One region of the Bradyrhizobium sp. U531 genome, then DNA from elsewhere that is predicted to be linked to it. Evidence: predicted binding sites of a transcription regulator. Region 1 holds the regulator's gene; each other region holds the start of a gene.
What was found. The regulator PhoB, encoded in region 1, activates phosphate uptake and scavenging genes when phosphate is short. The targets are predictions, from matches to a motif close to TGTCATNNANCTGTCAT.
Positions count from the first base shown of each region.

Region 1 (7,298 bases):
GACGCTCGGCGCCAACCGCGTCACGGCGTTCATCGGCCCGTCGGGCTGCGGCAAGTCCACCCTGCTGCGCATCTTCAACCGGATGTACGACCTCTATCCGGGCCAGCGCGCCACCGGCCAGCTGATGCTGGACCAGACCAACATCCTCGACCCCAAGCTCGACCTCAACCTGCTGCGCGCCCGGGTCGGCATGGTGTTCCAGAAGCCGACGCCGTTTCCGATGACGATCTACGAGAACATCGCCTTCGGCATCCGCCTCTACGAGAAGATTTCGAAGTCCGAAATGGACGGTCGCGTCGAGAAGGCGCTGCGCGGCGGCGCACTGTGGAACGAGGTCAAGGACAAGCTCAACGCCTCCGGCCTGTCGCTCTCCGGCGGCCAGCAGCAGCGCCTGTGCATCGCCCGCACCGTCGCGGTGCGCCCCGAGGTGATCCTGTTCGACGAGCCCTGCTCGGCGCTCGACCCGATCTCGACCGCCAAGGTCGAGGAGCTGATCCAGGAACTGTCCGAGAACTACACGATCGCGATCGTCACCCACAACATGCAGCAGGCGGCGCGCGTCTCCGACAAGACCGCCTTCATGTATCTCGGCGAGCTGATCGAGTTCGACGACACCAGCAAGATCTTCACGTCGCCGACCGACCGGCGCACGCAGGATTACATCACCGGCCGGTTCGGCTGAGGAGACGCAATATGGGTACCGAACATACCGCAAAGGCCTTCGACACCGACCTCCAGGAACTCACCCGCCTGGTCGCCGAGATGGGCGGCATCGCCGAGCGCATGATCGTCGATTCCGTCGACGCCCTGATCCGCCGCGATGTTCCGCTCGGCCAGCGCGTCGTTACCGTCGACGCCGAGCTCGACGCGCTGCAGAGGCGCATCGAGGAGCGTGCGGTGCTCACCATCGCCCGCCGCCAGCCGATGGCCGTCGACTTGCGCGAGATCGTCGGCGCCATGCGCGTTGCGACCGATCTCGAGCGCATCGGCGACCTCGCCAAGAACATGGGCAAGCGCGTCGCCGCGCTCGAGACCGATTTCCATCCGCTCAAGCTGTTCCGCGGCCTCGAGCACATGACCGACCTCGTGCAGCAGCAGGTCAAGAGCGTGCTCGACGCCTATGCCGCGCACGATCTGCCGGCTGCGATGGCGGTGTGGAAGGGCGACGAGGAGGTCGACGCGATCTGCACCTCGCTGTTCCGCGAGCTCCTCACCTACATGATGGAGGATCCGCGCAACATCTCGTTCTGCATCCATCTGATGTTCTGCGCCAAGAACATCGAGCGGATCGGCGACCATGCCACCAACATCGCCGAGACCGTGTTCTACATGATCGAGGGTCAGGCGATGACCGACAAGCGGCCGAAGGGCGACATGACGACCTTCGCCACGACGGTCCCCAATACCTGAAGACCTAAGGAGCCACGACCCGATGGGCGCACGCATTATGGTGGTTGAGGACGAGGAAGCTCTCACCGAGCTTCTCCGCTACAACCTCGAAGGCGACGGCTATGACGTCGAGACGGTGATGCGCGGCGACGACGCCGACACCCGGCTCAAGGAGCACATTCCCGACCTGATCGTGCTCGACTGGATGCTGCCGGGCCTGTCCGGCATCGAGCTGTGCCGGCGCCTGCGCACGCGGCCAGACACCAAGCAGCTGCCGATCATCATGCTCACCGCGCGCGGCGAGGAGAGCGAGCGGGTGCGCGGGCTCGCGACCGGCGCCGACGACTACATCGTCAAGCCGTTCTCGGTGCCCGAGCTGCTCGCGCGCGTGAAGGGCCTGCTCAGGCGCGCCAGTCCCGAGCGGCTCGCCACCGTCTTGGCCTATGGCGACATCGAACTCGACCGCGACAAGCGCCGCGTGGCGCGCTCGGGTCGGCCGATCGATCTCGGCCCGACCGAATATCGCCTGCTGGAGTTCTTCCTGGAGCATCCCGGCCGCGTGTTCTCGCGCGAGCAGCTGCTCGACAGCGTCTGGGGCCGCGACATCTACATCGACGAGCGCACCGTCGACGTCCATATCGGCCGCCTGCGCAAGCTGCTCAATCTCGGCCGCGAGCAGGACCCGATCCGCACCGTCCGCGGCGCCGGCTATGCGCTGGACGATCGTTTCGCGAAGGCGGAGCAGACGTAAGGGCGGGCGTGTTGTTGGTTCGCAGCTGCGGCCACGATCTCAGCTGTCATCCCGGGGCGCGCACAGCGCGAGCCCGGGATCCATAACCACAGGCCGTGGTTTGGCGAAGACTCGGTGTGACCATCTCGCGCAACAATTGCGCCCTGTGGTTATGGATCCCCGCGTTCGCGGGGATGACACCGAGTTGGTTGAGGCGCCGCCGAGTGACGGCTGCCGTCCTTGCAGTCAGCGAGATCAGCGACCTCAGCGCGGACCCGGCTTCGCCGGTGCGCGGCGGCGATCGGCGGCGGGCTGATACGCCACGCGCGAGTGCTGGGCGCAGTAGGGCAGGCCGGAGAGTGCCTTGCCGCCGCAGAAGAAGAAATCCGGGCTCGAGGGATCGCCGACCGGCCAGTGGCAGGTCGCCTCGTTCAATTCGAGCAGCGACAGCCGCTGGCTCATCGGCACGACGTTGTCGTAGGTAACGGGCTCGGCCTCGACTTCGACCTCGAAGGCCTGCGCCAGCGCGGTGTTGCCGCGGGCGATGGGGCGCGTCACCCGCATCATGTGCTGCGCGGGGCGCGCCTTGCGCGGTCGCGGCGCTGCCGATGAAGGGCTCTTGGCACGGCCGGACAAGCCGAGCCTGTGCACTTTGCCGATCACGGCATTGCGGGTCACATTGCCGAGCTCAGCTGCGATCTGGCTGGCCGACAATCCGGCCTCCCAGAGCTTTTTCAGCTGCTCGACGCGATCGTCGGACCAGGTCAAAACCGTCATTGCACCCTTTCCCTCGCCGCGCGGCTGCCATGCTGGCGCCCTTGCGGCGAATGCCTAAGCTTCGAAAAACCCGTGCCGCCAGAATCCCTTAAGGCTCGCCGGGCGTGTGACTGACGCCCGAACGTTTACGCCGGTACTTAAGGACTCTTGGGATCAGAACCGCTGCACGAGATGTCGTATCTGACAGCCCAAACGCTACAATATGGCGTGACTCACGCGCAAGAGTCCGCCGACTCGCTTCCACATGTTCCGTGGTGAAAAACCCGCAAAATCGCTACCGCAAGACTACGGAATCAGCGTTTCCCGAGGCTTTCCGGGTGGCATTGACACCCGTTTCACGGGGCATAAGATGGTCCCACGTGCCGCCCTTAAAAGGCGGCACGTTTCGTTTTCCGGGCCGGTCAATGGTGCGTTGCGCAATGCACGCGTCACACCGCCTCAACATCAAGTGACCGTCATGACTAACAGCGCAGCCCCGCATTTGCTCCCCGTTTTTGCCAGGGCCGACCTCGGTTTTGAGCGCGGCGAAGGCTGCTGGCTGATCGCGACCAATGGCGATCGCTATCTCGACTTCACCTCGGGCGTCGCGGTGAACGCGCTCGGCCATTGCCATCCGCATCTGGTCAAGGCGTTGCAGGAGCAGGCGACCAAGCTCTGGCATATGTCGAACCTGTTCCAGAGCCCGGACGGCGAGAAGCTCGCAAACCGCCTGTGCAACGAGAGCTTTGCGGACTTCGTGTTCTTCTGCAATTCCGGCGCCGAGGCGCTTGAGGGCGTGATCAAGCTGGTCCGCCATCATCACTCCTCCAAGGGGCACCCGGAGCGCTATCGCCTCATCACCTTCGAAGGCGCCTTCCACGGCCGCACGCTGGCGACGCTCGCCGCCACCGGCTCCGCGAAATATCTCGAGGGCTTCGGGCCGCCGATGGACGGCTTCGACCAGGTGCCGCATGGCGACATCGAGGCCGTGAAGAAGGCGATCGGGCCAGAGACAGCGGGCATTTTGATCGAGCCGATCCAGGGCGAGGGCGGCGTGCGTTCGGCGCCGCCGACGTTCCTCAAGGCATTGCGCCAGCTCTGCGACGAGAAGGGGCTGCTGCTCGCCTTCGACGAGGTACAGACCGGCATGGGTCGCAGCGGTGATCTGTTCGCCTATCGGCGCACCGGCGTCACGCCCGACGTGATGTCGCTGGCGAAGGCGCTCGGCGGCGGCTTCCCCATCGGCGCGATCCTGGCGACGTCGGAAGCGGCGGCCGGCATGGGCCCCGGATCGCACGGCTCGACCTTCGGCGGCAATCCGCTGGCGATCTCGGCGGCCAACGCCGTGCTCGACGTCATGCTCAAGCCCGGCTTCTTCGACCACGTGCAGAAGATGTCGCTGCTGCTCAAGCAGAAGCTCGCCTCCGTGATCGACCGCCATCCTGACGTCGTCAGCGAGGTGCGCGGCGAGGGCCTCCTGATCGGCATCAAGGCCGTGGTGCCCTCCGGCGATCTCGTCGCGGCCCTGCGCAACGAAAAGCTGCTTACGGTCGGCGCCGGCGACAATGTCGTTCGTTTCCTGCCGCCGTTGATCGTGACCGAGGCCGAGATCGAGGACAGCGTCATCAGGCTCGAGCGCGCCTGCACGGCGATCTCGTCCATACAGACCAAGCGGGCGGCAAGCTGATGAGCAAGTCCCCTGCCAAGGCGCCGAAGCACTTCCTCGACATCAACGAGCTGCCGCTGTCGGAGCTCAAGCGCATGCTCGCCGCTTCCTCCGCCATGAAGGCGAAGCAGAAGGCGCAGCAGCCGGTGCGGCCGCTCGAAGGCAAGACGCTGGCGATGATCTTCGAGCGTCCCTCGACGCGCACCCGCGTGTCGTTCGACGTCGGCATGCGCCAGCTCGGCGGCGAGGCGATCATGCTCACCGGCGCCGAGATGCAGCTCGGTCGCGGCGAGACCATCGCCGACACCGCGCGCGTGCTGTCGCGCTATGTCGACGCCATCATGATCCGCATCCTCAATCACGATGCGCTGTTGGAGCTTGCGGCCAACGCCACCGTGCCCGTCATCAACGGCCTGACGCGGCGCTCGCATCCATGCCAGGTGATGGCCGACCTCATGACCTATGAGGAGCATCGCGGGCCCATTGAGGGCAAGACGGTGGCCTGGACCGGCGACGACAACAACGTGCTGGCGTCCTGGGCGCATGCCGCCGAGCGCTTCAAATTCCAGCTCAACGTCGCCACCCCGCCGGAGCTCGCGCCGAAAAAGGCGATGCGCGACTTCATCAAGGCGACGGGCGCGCCGATCGTGCTCGGCACCGATCCGGAAACCGCCGTGAAGGGCGCCGATTGCGTCGTCACCGACACCTGGGTGTCGATGGGCGACAAGGAGGGCGAGCACCGCCACAACGTGCTCAAGCCCTATCAGGTCAACAGCAAGCTGATGTCGCTCGCCAAGCCCGATGCGCTGTTCATGCACTGCCTGCCTGCTCATCGCGGCGAGGAGGTCACCGACGAGGTGATCGACGGTCCGCAATCGGTGGTGTTCGACGAGGCCGAAAACCGCCTGCACGCGCAGAAGGGCATTCTGGCCTGGTGCTTCGACGCGGTGAAGTAGGCGGCTCTTATAGCCCGGATGGAGCGCAGCGAAATCCGGGTTCTCGACGCGGGTAACGACCTCCCCCGGATTGCGCTGCGCTCCATCCGGGCTACTTGGGCCGTCGTTCCGGTGACGGAATGCGAGCGCGCCTCTTTCATTTTGCACCGACCGACCCCAGATAACGCCCATGATTTCCCAATCCCCTGACATGAAGACCGGGTCCGAAGGCCCGGTCCGCGCGCCGTCCGCGGTTCCGATCGACGATGCCGTGCTGCCCTACGAGGTCGATGCGCTCGACGTGCGTGGCCGCCTGGTGCGCCTCGGGCCGGCGCTCGACGACATCCTGACCAAGCACGATTATCCCGCGCCCGTGGGCAAGCTGCTCGGCGAGGCCATCGTGCTGACGACGCTGCTCGGCTCGGCGCTGAAATTCGAGGGCCGCTTCATCCTGCAGGCCCAGACCGACGGCCCGGTGTCCTTCCTGGTGGTGGACTATCAGGCGCCGGATCGCCTGCGCGCCTATGCGCGCTTCGATGCCGAGCGCCTTGGCGAGGCCAAAGACTCCGGCACGCTGCTCGGCCACGGCCATCTCGCCATGACCATCGACCAGGGCCCCGACATGAGCCGCTACCAGGGCCTGGTCGCGCTCGACGGTGGCAGCCTCGAAGACGCCGCCCACGAATATTTCCTGCGCTCCGAGCAGATCCCGACCAAGGTGCGTCTCGCGGTCGGCGAGGAGTGGCGCTCCAACGACGGCGGCAAGCATCGCTGGCGCGCCGGCGGCATGCTGATGCAGTTTCTGCCGAAGGCGCCGGAGCGCGCGCGGCAGGCGGACTTGCATCCCGGCGACGCCCCTGATGGCGTCGAGGTTCACGCGGTCGCGGAGGACGATGCCTGGGTCGAGGCGCGCTCGCTGATCGAGACCGTCGAGGACGTCGAGCTGATCGACCCCGAGCTCTCTGGCGAGCGGCTGCTGTTCCGCCTGTTCCACGAGCGCGGCGTGCGCGTGTTCAACCCGATCGATCTCAAGGCGCAATGCTCCTGCTCGCGCGACGCGGTCGCCTCGATGCTCAAGAGCTTCTCGTCCGACGATCGCGCCGCGATGGTCAAGGACGACAAGGTGGTGGTGACCTGCGAGTTCTGCAGCTCGGTCTACCAGTTCACGCCGGATGAAGCGGGCGTGGAAGACGCATAGCCAGCTCTCGTAGGGTGGGCAAAGGCGCACTTGCGCCGTGCCCACGAATTCTCTCGATCGCGAAAGCTACGTGGGCACGCTTCGCATTGCCCACCCTACCGCGCCGACTGTGGTCGCCCCCCTGTCAACCGGCTTGCGCAAAAATATTCCACTTTACCGAAATTCGGTTTCGGCGTATCACTCGCCCATCCCGGCTCACCAGGAGGGGCGATCTCGAGGTCGTCTTGATCGCGAGCCGGGCTTGCGGTGGACGCGGCAGCGTCGGCACGAGATGGGGCGGGCAGGGCAGGGTGTCCCTGTGAGCCCGAACCCCGCGTGCGGACGAGCGGCGCTGTGAAGTTCGTCTCGCCATGTTTGTCCGGCAACGTCGACAAGGCCGGGAGATAATGTGGTGACCAGCGAACGCGCGTACGGCAAAACCGTGTGGTCCTGGCCGTCGTTGCTACGGTCAAGCCGTTCGAAGATGCGCGCGAGCCCAACCGGGCAGACGGTATCGTCAATTCGAACGGTGAGGGAGGCCAAAGGAAAGTTCGGCTCCCGGGAGAGCACGGCATAAGCCGTCCGACCATCGCGCAGGGAAGGCCGAGTGATCGGCGCCACCTGTATGCTGCTGTGCGGTTCTTC
Region 1 covers NZ_JASVEN010000017.1:8,902-16,199, reverse strand. The annotation lists gene pstB (phosphate ABC transporter ATP-binding protein PstB) at 1-682, shown strand, start outside; gene phoU (phosphate signaling complex protein PhoU) at 694-1,410, shown strand; gene phoB (phosphate regulon transcriptional regulator PhoB) at 1,433-2,140, shown strand; gene QRQ56_RS38085 (GcrA family cell cycle regulator) at 2,384-2,896, opposite strand; gene QRQ56_RS38080 (aspartate aminotransferase family protein) at 3,354-4,562, shown strand; gene argF (ornithine carbamoyltransferase) at 4,562-5,497, shown strand; gene QRQ56_RS38070 (Hsp33 family molecular chaperone) at 5,667-6,674, shown strand.

Region 2 (7,298 bases), on a different contig from region 1:
CGAGCTCGACAAGATGGGCATCCCGGATGCCGACACCTATTTCAGCAAGGTCGTCTTCACCGGCAGCCACGAGAACGCGATGCTGGCGTTGTCGCAAGGAACGGTCGATGTCGCCGCCAACCAGTGGACCACCGACGACGATTCCACGCTGGCGCAGATGCTGACCAAGGGCATGCTGAAGAATGCCGACGGCTCGGCGATGAAGAAGGACGATTTCCGCATCATCCACAAATCGGCACCGATCATCAACGGTCCCTACGCCTACAACTCCGAGCTGCCTGACGACGCCAAGGCCGCCATCGCGAAAGCCTTCTTCGACGCGCCGGCCAAGGACAAGGCGGCGTTCGATCGCCTCCAGGACGGCCAGAAGAAGGGCTTCAATCACGCCACCACCAAGGATTGGGATGGCACGATCGAGCTGATCAAGTTCGTCGACGCGCTGCGTAAGAAGAAGGCGTCCTGAGGTTCGGGACGATGCCACTGGAGCCGGGTCCATCGACCCGGCTCTTTCTTTGACCGGACCTGATTCCACGCCGATGACAACAGCGGTTTCGATCCTCCCCGAGCAGCAGCTTGCCGTGCTCAACGCCGCCTATCGCCGGGCGGTCGGGCGCAAGCGGCTTCGTCTATTGGGAGGATTCGCGATCTTCATGGCGGCGCTGGTCCTCGCCGGGATCGGCGCCGAAGTGAATTTGCGCACGCTCTTCACTTATTTCGGCAATTTCGTCAGCTATTTCGATCGCATCCTCACCCTCGACAGCGGCCAGCGCGTCTGGACCGATGTCGGCGAATGGCTCTGGGGCTGGCGCAAATGGCTGAAGATGCTGGGTGAGACCGTGCTCATCAGCTATGTGGGCACGCTGATCGGCGCCACTCTCGCATTCTGTCTGAATTTCTTCGCGGCCGAGAACACGTCGCCCGCGCCCTGGCTGCGCTTCGTCGTCCGGCGCCTGCTGGAATTCGCCCGCACCGTTCCCGGCATCGTGTTCGCACTGGTGTTCGTGATCGCCTTTGGGCTCGGGCCGATGGCCGGCGTGCTCGCGATCGCCATCCATTCCACCGGCGCGCTCGGCAAGCTGTTCTCGGAGATCGTCGAGAATGCCGACATGAAGCCGGTCGAGGGCATCCGCTCGACCGGGGCGAGCTGGCTGTCCTGCATGCGTTTCGCGATCGTGCCGCAGGTGACAGCGGGCTATGCCAGCTACGCGCTGCTGCGGTTCGAGATCAACGTTCGCGAGGCCTCGGTGATGGGCTTCGTCGGCGCCGGCGGCATCGGCCAGGAGCTCGTCGTCGCCATCCGCAAATTCTATTACTCCGACGTCAGCGCCATTCTGCTCACCATCATCGTCACCGTCTTCATCATCGACATCGCCACCGGCTGGCTGCGCGGCCACCTGTTTGGCAAGGAGGCGCGGACGTGACGCCGCACAAGGTCGATCCGCGCGAGATGCGCGCGCGCTATCCCGATGTGTTCGATCGGCCGGCCTCGGCGCGGCTCGCCTTGCCCGCGACCATCGTCGCGGCGTTCGCGGTCCTGGTCTACGGCCTCGTCGATCTCGATTTTTCGCCGTCGCGGTTCCTCGCGGGGCTCAGCCAGCTCGGCTGGATCAGCCTGATGATGATCCCGCCGGATCCCGGCACCTCGTTGCCGATCTATCTGAAGGCGCTCGGCGAGACGCTGTCGATCGCGCTGCTCGGCACCACGCTCGCCGCCGTGTTCGCTCTGCCGGTCAGCCTGCTGGCGGCGCGCAACGTCGTGCCGTCGATCATGCTGCGCTTTCCGGTACGCCGTTTCCTCGATTCGATCCGCGGCGTCGACACGCTGATCTGGGCGCTGGTCTGGATCAACGTCGTCGGGCTCGGCCCGTTCGCCGGCGTGCTCGCCATCGCCGTGTCGGATTTCGGCGCGTTCGGAAAACTGTTCTCGGAGGCGATCGAGGGCGCCGACCAGAAGCAGGTCGAAGGCATCCGCGCCTCCGGCGGCAGCGCGCTGCACGAGATCCGCTTTGGTCTTTTGCCGCAGGTCCTGCCTGTGATCGCGGGCCAGGTGCTGTACTTCATCGAATCCAACACCCGCTCGGCCACCATCATCGGCATCGTCGGCGCCGGTGGCATCGGCCTGCAGCTCGCCGAGCAGATCCGTGTGCTGGAATGGCAGAAGGTGTCGTTCCTGATCCTGATGATTTTGGTTGCCGTCGCCGCGATCGATTTCGTCTCGAGCAAGCTGCGCTTTGCGATCATCGGGCGGCGGGCGGTGGCGTAGTTTTCCCTTCTCCCCTTGTGGGAGAAGGTGGCGCGAAGCGCCGGATGAGGGGTCCTGTCCACGCATTCAAATGAGAGATGAGCTCGCGGAGAGAACCCCTCACCCGTCTCGCCGCTGCGCGGCGAGCCACCCTCTCCCACAAGGGGAGAGGGAAGAGAGCTACGGCTCCACCAGAAATTCCACCCGCTCGGCCGCGAACCGCGAGTGCTTGGTCACCAGCGGCTTGCCGTCGAGGTCGTGGTCGGTGGCGTCGACCACCAGGATCGGCCGCCCCAGCGGCAGGTCGAGCCGCGCGGCATCCGTCGCATCGACGATGCCGGCGGTGATTCGGGTCGCGCCGCGGCGATAGTCGCGCACGCCGAAATGCGCGAGCAGCTTCGTCATCGAGCGCGTTGCGGCGAACACGCTGCCCGCGCCCGGGAACAGCTCGGCCGACAGCCAGGTCGTGGACACGCAGATCGGCGTACGGTCGGCGAGGCGAATCGCCTCGATCCGCACCAGCGGCGCGCCGGCCTTCAGGCCAAGCTCGCGCGCCAGCTCCCGCGTCGCGACGTCCTCGGAGGCCTCGATCAATTGGCCGCGCGGCTCGCGGCCGCCGGCGCCGACGATCTCGGAGAAGCGCGTGCGTGAGCGCAGGGGATAAGCGAGCTTCTGAGCCTCGACATAGGTGCCGCTGCCGCGCTCGGCGCGCACCAGGCCACGTTCGGCAAGGGCGGCGAGCGCGCGCCGCACGGTGTGGCGGTTCACGCGATAAGTCTCGGCGATCTCCATCTCGCCCGGCAGCTTGTCGCCGGCCGCAAAGCGGCCGTCGGCGATGCCGCGCTCGATGCCGTCGGCAACGAGGCGCCACAGCGCGACGCCCGACGAGGCTGTGTCTTGCATGCTCATATCGCCGGTCAGCCTAGCTCAGAAATCACGGTCTTGTCACGAAACAGTCATGGCGCTCCCGTATGAAGTTGTCTATTATCATAGACAACTTCGGCGCGGCAAGTTCTATCAAAGGTTCGGTGGATCGGGTGACCCAGCACAACAACCAGCAAGCCCAGCGCAAGGCCGCCATGGCCGTGCTGGCGCACGCGGAGGCGGGCGAGATCGCCGCCCGCCTCCGCGACTTCACCCTTCCGGCCCATCAGGACCTGCGCACGCCCGAAAACGGCCTCGTCATGCTGCGCGGCCGGGTCGGCGGCGACGGCGCGCCCTTCAACCTCGGCGAAGCCACGGTGTCGCGCGCGGCGGTGCGGCTTGCGAGCGGCGAGGTCGGCTTCGGCTACACGCTCGGGCGCGACGGCGAGAAGGCGCGGCTGATCGCCCTGTGCGATGCGCTGGTGCAGTCCAGGGATTTCGGCGCCGCGGTCGAGCGCGACGTGATCGCGCCGTTGCGCGCGGAGTTGATGCGCAGGCGCAAGCAGGCGGCGGAAAAGACCGCCGCGACGAAGGTTGATTTCTACACCATGGTGCGCGGTGAGGGCTGAGATCATGACCACGATTGCGGAACTGCCGCCGGGCTTCGCCGACAAGGTGCTGTCGGCGCAATCGACCTTTCGTTCGGTGATGGACGCGATGGCGCGGCCGGGCTCGGTCCAGCGCATCGTGCCGGGTGCGGGCACGCCCGATCGGATGATGCGCGGCACCGCCGCGATCGCGCTGACCCTGTTCGATCACGACACGCCGCTCTGGCTCGATACCGGGATGGCGGAGAGCACGGACGTGCTGAAATGGCTGAAATTTCACACCGGCGCGCCGGTGGTGCAGGATTCCTCGGTCGCAAGCTTTGCCCTGATCGGTGACGGCGCCCTGTTGCCGGCGCTGGAGCGCTTCGCGCTCGGTACCAGCGAATATCCTGACCGCTCGACCACTGTGATCCTGCAGGTCGAGAGCCTCGAGGCTGGACGTCCCTTCGAGTTGCGCGGCCCCGGCATCGACGGCGTCACGATGCTGCAGGCCACGATCACGCCGCACGATCTGTTCGAGCGCCTGCGCATCAACGAGCCGCTGTTTCCGCGCGGCATCGATGTGGTGCTGGTCGCCGATGACGCATTGGTCGCGATCCCCCGCACCATTCGCGTCGTGAGCAAGGAAAGCTGAAGCATGTATGTCGCAGTCAAAGGCGGCGAACGCGCCATCGAGAACGCCCATCGCCTGCTCGCCCACAAGCGGCGCGGCGACCAGGGCGTCGCGGAGATCACGCTCGACCAGATCTCGGAGCAGCTTGGCCTCGCCGTCGATCGCGTCATGAGCGAAGGCTCGCTCTACGATCGCGAGCTCGCGGCGCTCGCCATCAAGCAGGCGCGCGGCGACTTGATCGAGGCGATCTTCCTGGTGCGCGCCTTCCGCGCCACACTGCCGCGTTTCGGCGCCAGCGAGCCGGTCGATACCGGCGCGATGCGGGTGCAGCGGCGGGTGTCCTCGACCTTCAAGGACATTCCAGGCGGCCAGATTCTCGGGCCGACCTTCGACTACACGCATCGCCTGCTCGATCCCTCGCTCGCGCAAGGTTTTGTGCCGGATGTGCCGGCCGAGGCCGAAGCCTCGACGGCGCCGACGCCGCGCGTGACCGACATTCTCGGCCGCGACGGGCTGATCGAATCCTCGCCGCAGGCAGAGGACGGCGCCAGCGTCGGCGATCTCACCCGCGAACCGCTGAATTTTCCGGCGGATCGCGATTTGCGCCTGCAGAACCTCGCGCGCGGCGACGAGGGCTTTCTGCTGGCGATGGGCTATTCCACCCAGCGCGGCTACGGCCGCAACCATCCCTTCGCCGGCGAAATCCGCTTCGGCGAGGTCGAGGTCGAGTTCGCGGCAGAGGACGTCGGCTTTGCGGTGCCGCTCGGCTCCATCGAGCTCACCGAATGCCAGATGGTCAACCAATTCAAGGGCTCGGCGACCGAGGCGCCGTGCTTCACCCGCGGCTACGGCCTCGCCTTCGGCCAGAGCGAGCGCAAGACCATGTCGATGGCGCTGGTCGACCGCGCGCTGCGTGCCCGCGAGCTCGGCGAGGAGGCGCTCGCCCCCGCACAGGACGAGGAGTTCGTGATGTCGCATTCGGACAACGTCCAGGCGACCGGTTTCGTCGAGCATCTGAAGCTGCCGCATTATGTCGACTTCCAGTCCGAGCTCGGCCTGCTGCGCAAGCTGCGGAAGGAATTTGCCGATGCCCAAACGCCCGACGCCATGAAGGAGGCCGCGGAATGAACGCGCCGGCCTATAATTTCGCCTATCTCGACGAGCAGACCAAGCGGATGATCCGCCGCGCGATCTTGAAGGCGATCGCGATTCCCGGCTATCAGGTCCCGTTCGCCAGCCGCGAGATGCCGATGCCCTATGGCTGGGGCACCGGCGGCGTGCAGGTCACCGCCGCGATCCTCGGACCGCAAGACGTGCTGAAGGTGATCGACCAGGGCTCCGACGACACCACCAACGCGATCTCGATCCGGAAATTCTTCGCCAAGACCGCGGGCGTCGCCACCACGACGGCAACGGAGGAGGCGACGGTGATCCAGACCCGTCACCGTATCCCCGAGGCGACGCTGAACGAGAACCAGGTTCTGGTCTATCAGGTGCCGATTCCGGAACCACTGCGCTTCCTCGAGCCGCGGGAGACCGAGACGCGGCGCATGCATGCGCTCGCCGAATACGGCCTGATGCATGTGAAGCTCTATGAGGACATCGCCCGCTTCGGCCACATCGCGACCGCCTACGCCTATCCGGTCAAGGTGAACGCGCGCTATGTGATGGACCCGTCGCCGACGCCGAAATTCGATAATCCCAAGATGGACAATTGTCCGGCGCTGCAGCTGTTCGGTGCCGGCCGCGAGAAACGCATCTACGCGATCCCGCCCTATACGCAGGTGGTGTCGCTCGATTTCGAGGATCACCCGTTCGAGCCGTATCGGTTCAACGCGCCCTGCGCGCTGTGCGCGGCGGAAAATTCCTATCTCGACGAGATCGTCACCGACGACAAGGGTGGGCGGATGTTCGTCTGCTCCGACACCGACTATTGCGAGGGCCGGCAGGCCGCGGGCCATCACGGCAGCCTCAGCGCTGCGCCCTACAAGGAGAAGGTGCAGGAGGCGTCGAATGGCTGATCCGGAGCTGCACGAGAACGACGAGCCGTTGCTGGTCGCGACATCCCTCAGCAAGTCGTTCGGCCGCATCGCCGCGTGCCGCGACGTGTCGTTCGCGCTCTATCCCGGCGAGGTGCTGGCGATCGTCGGCGAATCCGGCTCGGGCAAGTCGACGCTGCTGCAATTGCTGTCGGGCCAGCTCGCGGCGAGCGCTGGCCACGTCTCCTACCGCATGCGCGACGGCATCACCCGCGATCTCGCGACGCTGGGCGAGGCCGAGCGGCGCTTCCTGTTCCGCACCGATTGGGGTTTCGTGCATCAGGACCCCGCGCAGGGCCTGCGCATGGCGGTCTCGGCCGGCGCCAATGTCGGCGAGCGGCTGATGGCGGTGGGCTGGAATCATTATGGCCGCATTCGCGACACCGCATCCGACTGGCTGACCCGCGTCGAGATCGACGTCGCGCGCATCGACGATGCCCCGCGCACCTATTCCGGCGGCATGCGCCAGCGGCTCCAGATCGCGCGCAACCTCGTCACCGAGCCTCGGCTGGTGTTCATGGACGAGCCGACCGGCGGCCTCGACGTCTCCGTGCAGGCCCGCCTGCTCGATCTCCTGCGCGGCCTCGTCGCCGAGCTGCAGCTCGCCGTCATCATCGTCACCCACGATCTCGCGGTCGCGCGCCTGTTGTCGCACCGCGTGATGGTGATGAAGGGCGGCCGCGTCATCGAGACCGGCCTCACCGACCAGGTGCTCGACGATCCCCGCGAGCCCTACACCCAGCTTCTCGTTTCCTCGATTCTGCCGCCATGAGCCCAAAAACATGAGCCAGCCAATGACCGCAACGATCGACATCACCGACGCCAGGAAGACCTTCACGATGCACCTGCAGGGCGGCATCGAATTGCCTGTCGTCAGCGGCGTGACCTTCCAGGTCAATCCCGGCGAGTGCGTCGTGCTTTCCGGCCCGTCG
Region 2 covers NZ_JASVEN010000004.1:138,476-145,773, forward strand. The annotation lists gene phnD (phosphonate ABC transporter substrate-binding protein) at 1-463, shown strand, start outside; gene phnE (phosphonate ABC transporter, permease protein PhnE) at 537-1,421, shown strand; gene phnE (phosphonate ABC transporter, permease protein PhnE) at 1,448-2,263, shown strand; gene phnF (phosphonate metabolism transcriptional regulator PhnF) at 2,423-3,151, opposite strand; gene phnG (phosphonate C-P lyase system protein PhnG) at 3,271-3,735, shown strand; gene phnH (phosphonate C-P lyase system protein PhnH) at 3,740-4,348, shown strand; gene QRQ56_RS20190 (carbon-phosphorus lyase complex subunit PhnI) at 4,352-5,455, shown strand; gene QRQ56_RS20195 (alpha-D-ribose 1-methylphosphonate 5-phosphate C-P-lyase PhnJ) at 5,452-6,348, shown strand; gene phnK (phosphonate C-P lyase system protein PhnK) at 6,341-7,138, shown strand; gene phnL (phosphonate C-P lyase system protein PhnL) at 7,161-7,298, shown strand, end outside.
Region 2: phnF (phosphonate metabolism transcriptional regulator PhnF) is a predicted target of PhoB. The motif match lies at 3,186-3,202, and genes of this name have one in related genera.

Region 3 (7,298 bases), on a different contig from region 1:
GCAACAATCCCGAGCAGCTGTTCGCGGCCGGCTATGCGGCCTGCTTCATCGGCGCGATGAAGTTCGTGGCCTCGCAGGGCGGCCCCAAGGTTCCCGCGGATGCCTCCGTCACCTCGACCGTCGGCATCGGCCCGCGCTCCGAGGGCGGCTTCGGCCTCGATATCGACCTCGCCGTTTCGCTGCCGGGCCTCGCCCGCAGCGAAGCCGAGGCGCTGGTCGAGAAGGCGCACCAGGTGTGCCCCTACTCCAACGCCACGCGCGGCAATGTCGACGTTCGCCTGACGGTCGTCTGACCGGAACGGCGGATTGGCTGGCCCGGGATCCCCCTCGGGCCGGCCGCTTCTGCTTGATTTGCCATTCCGCGGGATAGTCGCACCGCGGCGCATGCGGCCCTACGCATCAAGCCATTGCTGGCGCAAAAAAACCTCGCTAGGCCTGTGGTCAATGATCGACACAGGGGAAGCGACGGCATGACTGAAGCAGCCAGTTCTGAAGCAGCAACGGGCGCAATGAGCGGACTGCGCGTCATCGATCTCACGCGCGTGCTCGGCGGTCCCTACTGCACCCAGATCCTGGCCGACCATGGCGCCGACGTGATCAAGGTCGAGCCGCCCGCCGGCGACGAGGTGCGCGAATGGGGCCCTCCCTTCCACGAGGAAGACGCGGCCTATTTCATCGGCATCAACCGCAACAAGCGCTCGATCGGCCTCGACCTCGCCTCCGAGGGCGGCCGCGCCGTGCTGCTGAAGATGCTGGAGACGGCCGACGTCCTGATCGAGAATTTCAAGCCGGGCACGCTGGAGAAATGGGGCATCGGCAACGACGTGCTCAGCCAGAAATTCCCGCGCCTCGTGCATTGCCGGATCTGCGGCTTCGGCGCTGACGGCCCGCGCGGCGGCAATCCCGGCTACGACGCCATCATCCAGGCCATGACCGGCATGATCGCGGCGACCGGCTCGCTCGAGAGCGGCCCGATGCGGATCGGCGTGCCTCTCGTCGACATCGGCACCGGACTTTACGCGGCGATCGGCATCCTGATGGCGCTGTCGGAGCGGCAGCGTTCCGGCAAGGGCCAGTTCCTGGAGACGACGTTGTACGAGACCGGCCTTGCCATCATGCATCCGCACACCGCGAACTACTTCATGCATGGCAAGCCGCCCGGCCTCACCGGCAACGAGCACCCGAACCTCGTGCCTTACGCGATCTTCCCGACCAAGACCGACAACATCTTCATCGGCGTCGGCAATGACGGCACCTTCCGCAAGCTCGCCAAGGAGATCGGCAAGCCGGAGCTCGGCACCGACCCGCGCTTCGCCCGCAACAAGGACCGCATCGCCAACCGCGAGGCACTGCGCGCCGAGCTCGCCGCCGTGTTCAGCCAGCACGAGGCCGAGCCGCTGTGCAATCGCCTGCTGGCCGCAGGCCTGCCCGCAGGCCCCGTGCAGAAGATCGACCAGGCGTTGACCAACGCCCACACGATCGCGCGCGGCGATATTATCGAGAAGGACTGGTACAAGGGCGTGGCCTCGCCGATCCGGCTCGACCGCAGCAAGCCGAGCCTGCGCCGGCTGCCGCCGAAATTCAGCCAGCACTCGGCGGAAGTGCTGGGCGAGTTCGGCTACTCCAAGGCCGAGATCGACGCGATGGTCGAAAAGGGCACGGTCTGCGGCCCCGAGCGCAAGCGCTAGCGGCCCCCGCCTCCCTCCAACGAATGATGCCGCACTGCGGCGCGGGCACGATAGTGCACCGCGAACGGAGGAAGCTGCCCACTTCGTCTTCGCCTAATTGACGACTTCCCATTTGGCAGCGCTTGCTGCTTTCGTTTCTCCCGCTTACACAGTCATGTGAACGTCATATGGCGCTGCTAGCGCAAGCGCTTCTTTAGTGACGGGCAAGGGAGGTTTTCTTGATGGCTCTTCGACAATTTGGCACGGCTGCTGCTGTTGCACTCGCGGTTGGTCTCGGCGCTTCGCCGGCCCTGGCCGTGACGGAAATCCAGTGGTGGCACGCCATGACCGGCGCGAACAACGACGTCATCGTCAAGCTCGCCAATGATTTCAATGCCGCGCAGAGCGACTACAAGGTGATCCCCACCTACAAGGGCAACTACGCCGATACGATGAACGCGGGCATCGCCGCGTTCCGCGCCGGCAACGCCCCGCACATCATGCAGGTGTTCGAGGTCGGCACCGCCACCATGATGGCCGCGACCGGCGCCGTGAAGCCTGTCTACAAGCTGATGGCCGACGCCGGCGAGAAGTTCGATCCCAAGATCTACCTGCCCGCCATCACCGGCTACTACTCCACCTCGAAGGGCGAGATGCTGTCGTTCCCCTTCAACTCGTCGTCGACCGTCATGTGGGTCAATCTCGACGAGCTGAAGAAGGCCAATGTCGCGATCCCAAAGACCTGGCCCGAAACGTTTGAGGCCGCCAAGAAGCTCCATGACAACGGTCATGCGACCTGCGGCTTCTCCAATTCCTGGGTCACCTGGGTCAATCTCGAGCAGCTCTCCGCCTGGCACAACGTGCCGCTGTCGAGCAAGGCCAACGGCCTCGACGGCTTCGACACCAAGCTCGAGTTCAATGGTCCGCTCCAGGTCAAGCATCTCGAGAAGCTGGTCGAGCTGCAGAAGGACAAGACCTACGATTATGCCGGCCGCACCAACACCGGCGAGGGCCGCTTCACCTCGGGCGAATGTCCGCTCTATCTGACCTCGTCGGCATTCTTCGGCAACGTCAAGGCGCAGGCCAAGTTCGCCTTCACCGCGGTGCCGATGCCCTATTACCCCGACGTCAAGGGCGCGCCGCAGAACTCCATCATCGGCGGCGCTTCGCTCTGGGTCATGGGCGGCAAGCCGGCCGAGGAGTACAAGGGCGTTGCTAAATTCCTGACCTTCCTCTCGGACACCGATCGCCAGGTCTATATCCACAAGGCCTCGGGCTATCTGCCGATCACCAAGGCGGCTTACGAGAAGGCCAAGGCCGAGGGCTTCTACAAGGATCAGCCCTATCTCGAGACCCCGCTGCTCGAGCTGACCAACAAGGAGCCGACCGAGAATTCGCGCGGCCTGCGCCTTGGCAATATGGTCCAGCTGCGTGACGTCTGGGCGGAAGAGATCGAGCAGGCGCTCGCCGGCAAGAAGACCGCCAAGCAGGCGCTGGACGCGGCCGTCGAACGCGGCAACACCATGCTGCGTCAGTTCGAAAAGACCGCCGTGAAGTAAGGCAACGCACGGCAGGCCGGTGAACCCGGCCTGCCGCTGCTGCTGGCATCATGCAAAAGCAAGCCATTTTCCAATCGAAGCTGTTGCCTTACGCGCTGGTTGCGCCGCAGCTCGCGATCGTCCTGATTTTCTTCTACTGGCCGGCCCTGCAGGCCGTGATCCAGTCCTTCCTGCTCCAGGACGCCTTTGGTCTGTCCACCAGCTTCGTCTGGTTCGACAATTACGTCGAGCTGTTCAGCGACCCCGCCTATTTCGAATCGATCCTGCGCACCTTCTTCTTCTCGTTCGCCATCGCGGTCTCCTCGCTGTCCTTTGCACTGCTGCTCGCGGTGATGGCGGACAAGCCGCTGCGCGGCTCGACGCTCTACCGCACGCTGCTGATCTGGCCCTATGCGGTGGCGCCGCCGGTCGTCGGCGTGCTCTGGATCTTCATGCTGCATCCCTCGCTCGGCGTGCTCTCGCGCTATCTGCGCGCAATGGGCATCGACTGGAATCCGCTGCTCGACGGCGACCAGGCCGCCAGCCTGATCATCCTCGCCGCCGCCTGGAAGCAGATCTCCTACAACTTCCTGTTCTTCCTCGCCGGCCTGCAGGCCATTCCCAAAAGCGTGCTCGAAGCCGCCGCGATCGACGGCGCGCGCCCGATGCGCCGGTTCTGGACCGTGACCTTCCCGCTGCTGTCGCCGACCATCTTCTTCCTGCTGGTCGTCAACATCGTCTATGCCTTCTTCGACACGTTCGGCATCATCGACACCATGACCCGCGGCGGTCCCGGCAAGTCGACGGAAACGCTGGTCTACAAGGTCTATTCCGACGGCCTGCTCGGCGGCAATCTCGGCAGCTCGGCGGCACAATCGGTGGTCCTGATGGTCATGGTCATCGTGCTCACGGGAATCCAGTTCCGCTTCGTCGAACGCAAGGTCACCTACTGATGGTCGAGGACGAGGGCATCCGGCGCTACGTCGCCCATTTCATCCTCTGGATCGGGATCGCGATCGTGGCCTTCCCGGTCTACATCGCGATCGTCGCCTCGACACAGGACAACGCGCTGATCGCGAACGGGCAGATGTCCCTGCTGCCGGGCGGCCATTTCTTCGAGACTTACTACCAGACCATCTTCGTCGGCACGAGCGGCTCGACCCGCGAGCCGGTCGGCAACATGATGCTGAACTCGCTGGTGATGGCGCTCGCGATCGCGATCGGCAAGATCGCGATCTCGATCATCTCGGCCTATGCGATCGTGTATTTCCGCTTTCCGTTCCGCATGCCGATCTTCTGGATCATCTTCATCACCCTGATGCTGCCGGTCGAGGTGCGCATCTATCCGACCTACAAGATCGTCGCCGATCTGCACATGCTCGACAGCTATGCGGGCCTCGCGCTGCCGCTGATCGCCTCGGCCACGGCGACGCTGCTGTTCCGCCAGTTCTTCATGACCGTGCCGGACGAGCTGCTCGAAGCCTCGCGCATCGACGGCGCCGGCCCGTTGCGGTTCTTCTGGGATACGCTGCTGCCGCTGTCGCGCACCAACATGGCGGCGCTGTTCGTGATCCTGTTCATCCTCGGCTGGAATCAATATCTCTGGCCGCTGCTCATCACCACCCGCGACGACATGCAGACCATCCAGGTCGGCATCCGCAAGATGATCACCACCACCGACGCGCTGACCGAATGGCCGATCGTGATGGCAACCGCCGTGCTGGCCATGCTGCCGCCGGTGTTCGTCGTCGTCGTGATGCAGAAGCTGTTCGTGCGCGGACTGGTCGAGACGGAAAAGTAAGAAGCGAGTTTTCATGGCTAACGTCACCCTGCGCAACGTCCGCAAGACCTACCCCGGCGGCTTCGAAGCCATCAAAGGCGTCAACGTCGATGTCGGCGACGGACAGTTCTGCGTGCTGGTCGGCCCCTCCGGCTGCGGCAAGTCCACGCTGCTGCGCATGGTCGCAGGGCTGGAGACCGTCACCGGCGGCGAGATCGACATCGGCGGTAAGGTCGTCAATCAGGTCGAGCCCGCCGATCGCGACATCGCGATGGTGTTCCAGAACTACGCGCTCTATCCGCATATGAGCGTCTACAACAACATGGCCTATGGCCTGCGCAACCGCGGCATGGCGGAAGCCGAGATCAAGACCCGCGTCGAGGAAGCCGCGCGCGTGCTCGAACTGTCCGCCATGCTGGAGCGCAAGCCGCGCCAGCTTTCCGGCGGCCAGCGCCAGCGCGTCGCCATGGGCCGCGCCATTGTGCGCCAGCCGAAGGTGTTCCTGTTCGACGAGCCGCTGTCGAACCTCGACGCCAAGCTGCGCATCTCGATGCGCGTCGAGATCCGCAAACTGCAGCGCCGGCTCAACGTCACCTCGATCTACGTCACCCACGACCAGCTCGAGGCCATGACGCTTGCCGACATCCTCGTCGTGATGAACGGCGGCCAGGTCGAGCAGGTCGGCAATCCCCTCGCGATCTACGAGAAGCCGGCGACGACTTTCGTCGCCTCCTTCATCGGCGCTCCACCGATGAACCTGATGCCGACGCGTACCGATGACATCAAATCGCAGCTAGGCGGCAGCGCTGGCGAGGCCGGCATTCTCGGCATCCGCCCGGAAGACTTCGTCATCACCGACCAGACTCCGGCCGGCGGCATCGCCTTGCCGCTCACCGTGGAAGCGATCGAGCGCGTCGGCGCCGAAACCTTCGTCTATGGCTCGCGCGCGCCGGAAGAGCAGCACGTCGCCGCCACACCCGGCGAGCTGCCGCCCGGCGAGATCATCGTCCGCATCCCCGGAACCGAGGCGCCTGCCATCGGCGCGAAAATCCGCGTCGCGGCCGTGCGCGCGAAGCTGCATTTGTTCAGCGCTGACGGGCGGACGCGGCTCGAAGCCTAGGGTTCCGAGGCTTCCAGTACGAAAACAACCCCATGCACAGTAGAAGGGGTCTTGTTTTCGTTGGGAAAATCCATCCCGAAAAATCGTAGCGCGAGGCCTCTCGCTCAGCTCCGAGCAAACGCTGACGAAGCGTTCGGAGACATCGCCGACACATCAGCGGTGGCAAATGGACGATGCGGCCGATCTCGGCCCATCCACAGCCTCCCGGCTACGTCCTTGAACGCACACAGGAACATGCCCATATTGCTGATCAAGGGGCGCCTCTACGGGCCCTGATGCACCAAAGTCGCTTTGCGAGGACTTTGTAAACTATGTCTCGTGTTCCCACGTTATCCAGTCCGTTCCTTCTGGGCTTCGACGAGATTGAGCGCGTGCTCGATCGCGTCGTCAAAGGCGCCGACGGCTACCCTCCCTACAATATCGAGAGGTGCGGCGGCGCGGACAACCAGCCCGAGCGCTTACGAATCACGCTGGCGGTCGCCGGATTTACGCGCGACCAACTCGATGTAACCATTGAGGAAAACCAGCTCGTGATCCGCGGGCGCCAACAGGACGACAAGACCCGGCAATACATCCATCGCGGCATCGCCGCGCGCCACTTCCAGCGCACCTTCGTGCTGGCGGAGGGGATGCTGGTGCTGGGTGCGGATCTGAAGAACGGGTTGTTGTCGATCGACCTGGCCCGGCCTGAACCGGAGAGGATCGTTAAGACAATCGCTATCAATGAGCACGAATAATGGAACGAGTAGCGGACTCGACCGCTTAGTGTTCCAGAGGAGTCGAGACCATGAGTGAAGGTCACGTTGCGTTCGAATACGAAGCCAAATCCGATAACAAGGCCGTCTCGCCGGAGACGCTGGCAACCCTGGGCGAAGGCCATATCGCCTATGTGAAGCAGATCCGCTCCGAGGATGTGCCGGGCCTGTTCCCCGAAGCGCCGAAGATCGCGCCGGGCCTCAAGCTCTTCGCGCTCCACGCCGCCGACGGCACGCCGATCATGCTGACCGACAGCCGTGAAGCTGCGATCGCGAATGCCTGGAGCAACGAGCTGCAAGCGGTGAGCGTGCACTGAGCGCGCGCTTCGCACGAATCAGAATTTGAAGCGGGCATGCCTTCGAACGAAGGCGTGCCCGTTTTGGTTTGGGCATCAATCGCTTCCAAAGTCAAAATCGGGCTTAGATCTCGACCGGATT
Region 3 covers NZ_JASVEN010000002.1:373,891-381,188, forward strand. The annotation lists gene QRQ56_RS13610 (organic hydroperoxide resistance protein) at 1-293, shown strand, start outside; gene QRQ56_RS13615 (CaiB/BaiF CoA transferase family protein) at 471-1,688, shown strand; gene ugpB (sn-glycerol-3-phosphate ABC transporter substrate-binding protein UgpB) at 1,910-3,226, shown strand; gene ugpA (sn-glycerol-3-phosphate ABC transporter permease UgpA) at 3,277-4,158, shown strand; gene ugpE (sn-glycerol-3-phosphate ABC transporter permease UgpE) at 4,158-5,006, shown strand; gene QRQ56_RS13635 (sn-glycerol-3-phosphate import ATP-binding protein UgpC) at 5,020-6,105, shown strand; gene QRQ56_RS13640 (Hsp20 family protein) at 6,417-6,842, shown strand; gene QRQ56_RS13645 (DUF1150 family protein) at 6,893-7,177, shown strand.
Region 3: ugpB (sn-glycerol-3-phosphate ABC transporter substrate-binding protein UgpB) is a predicted target of PhoB. The motif match lies at 1,839-1,855, and genes of this name have one in related genera.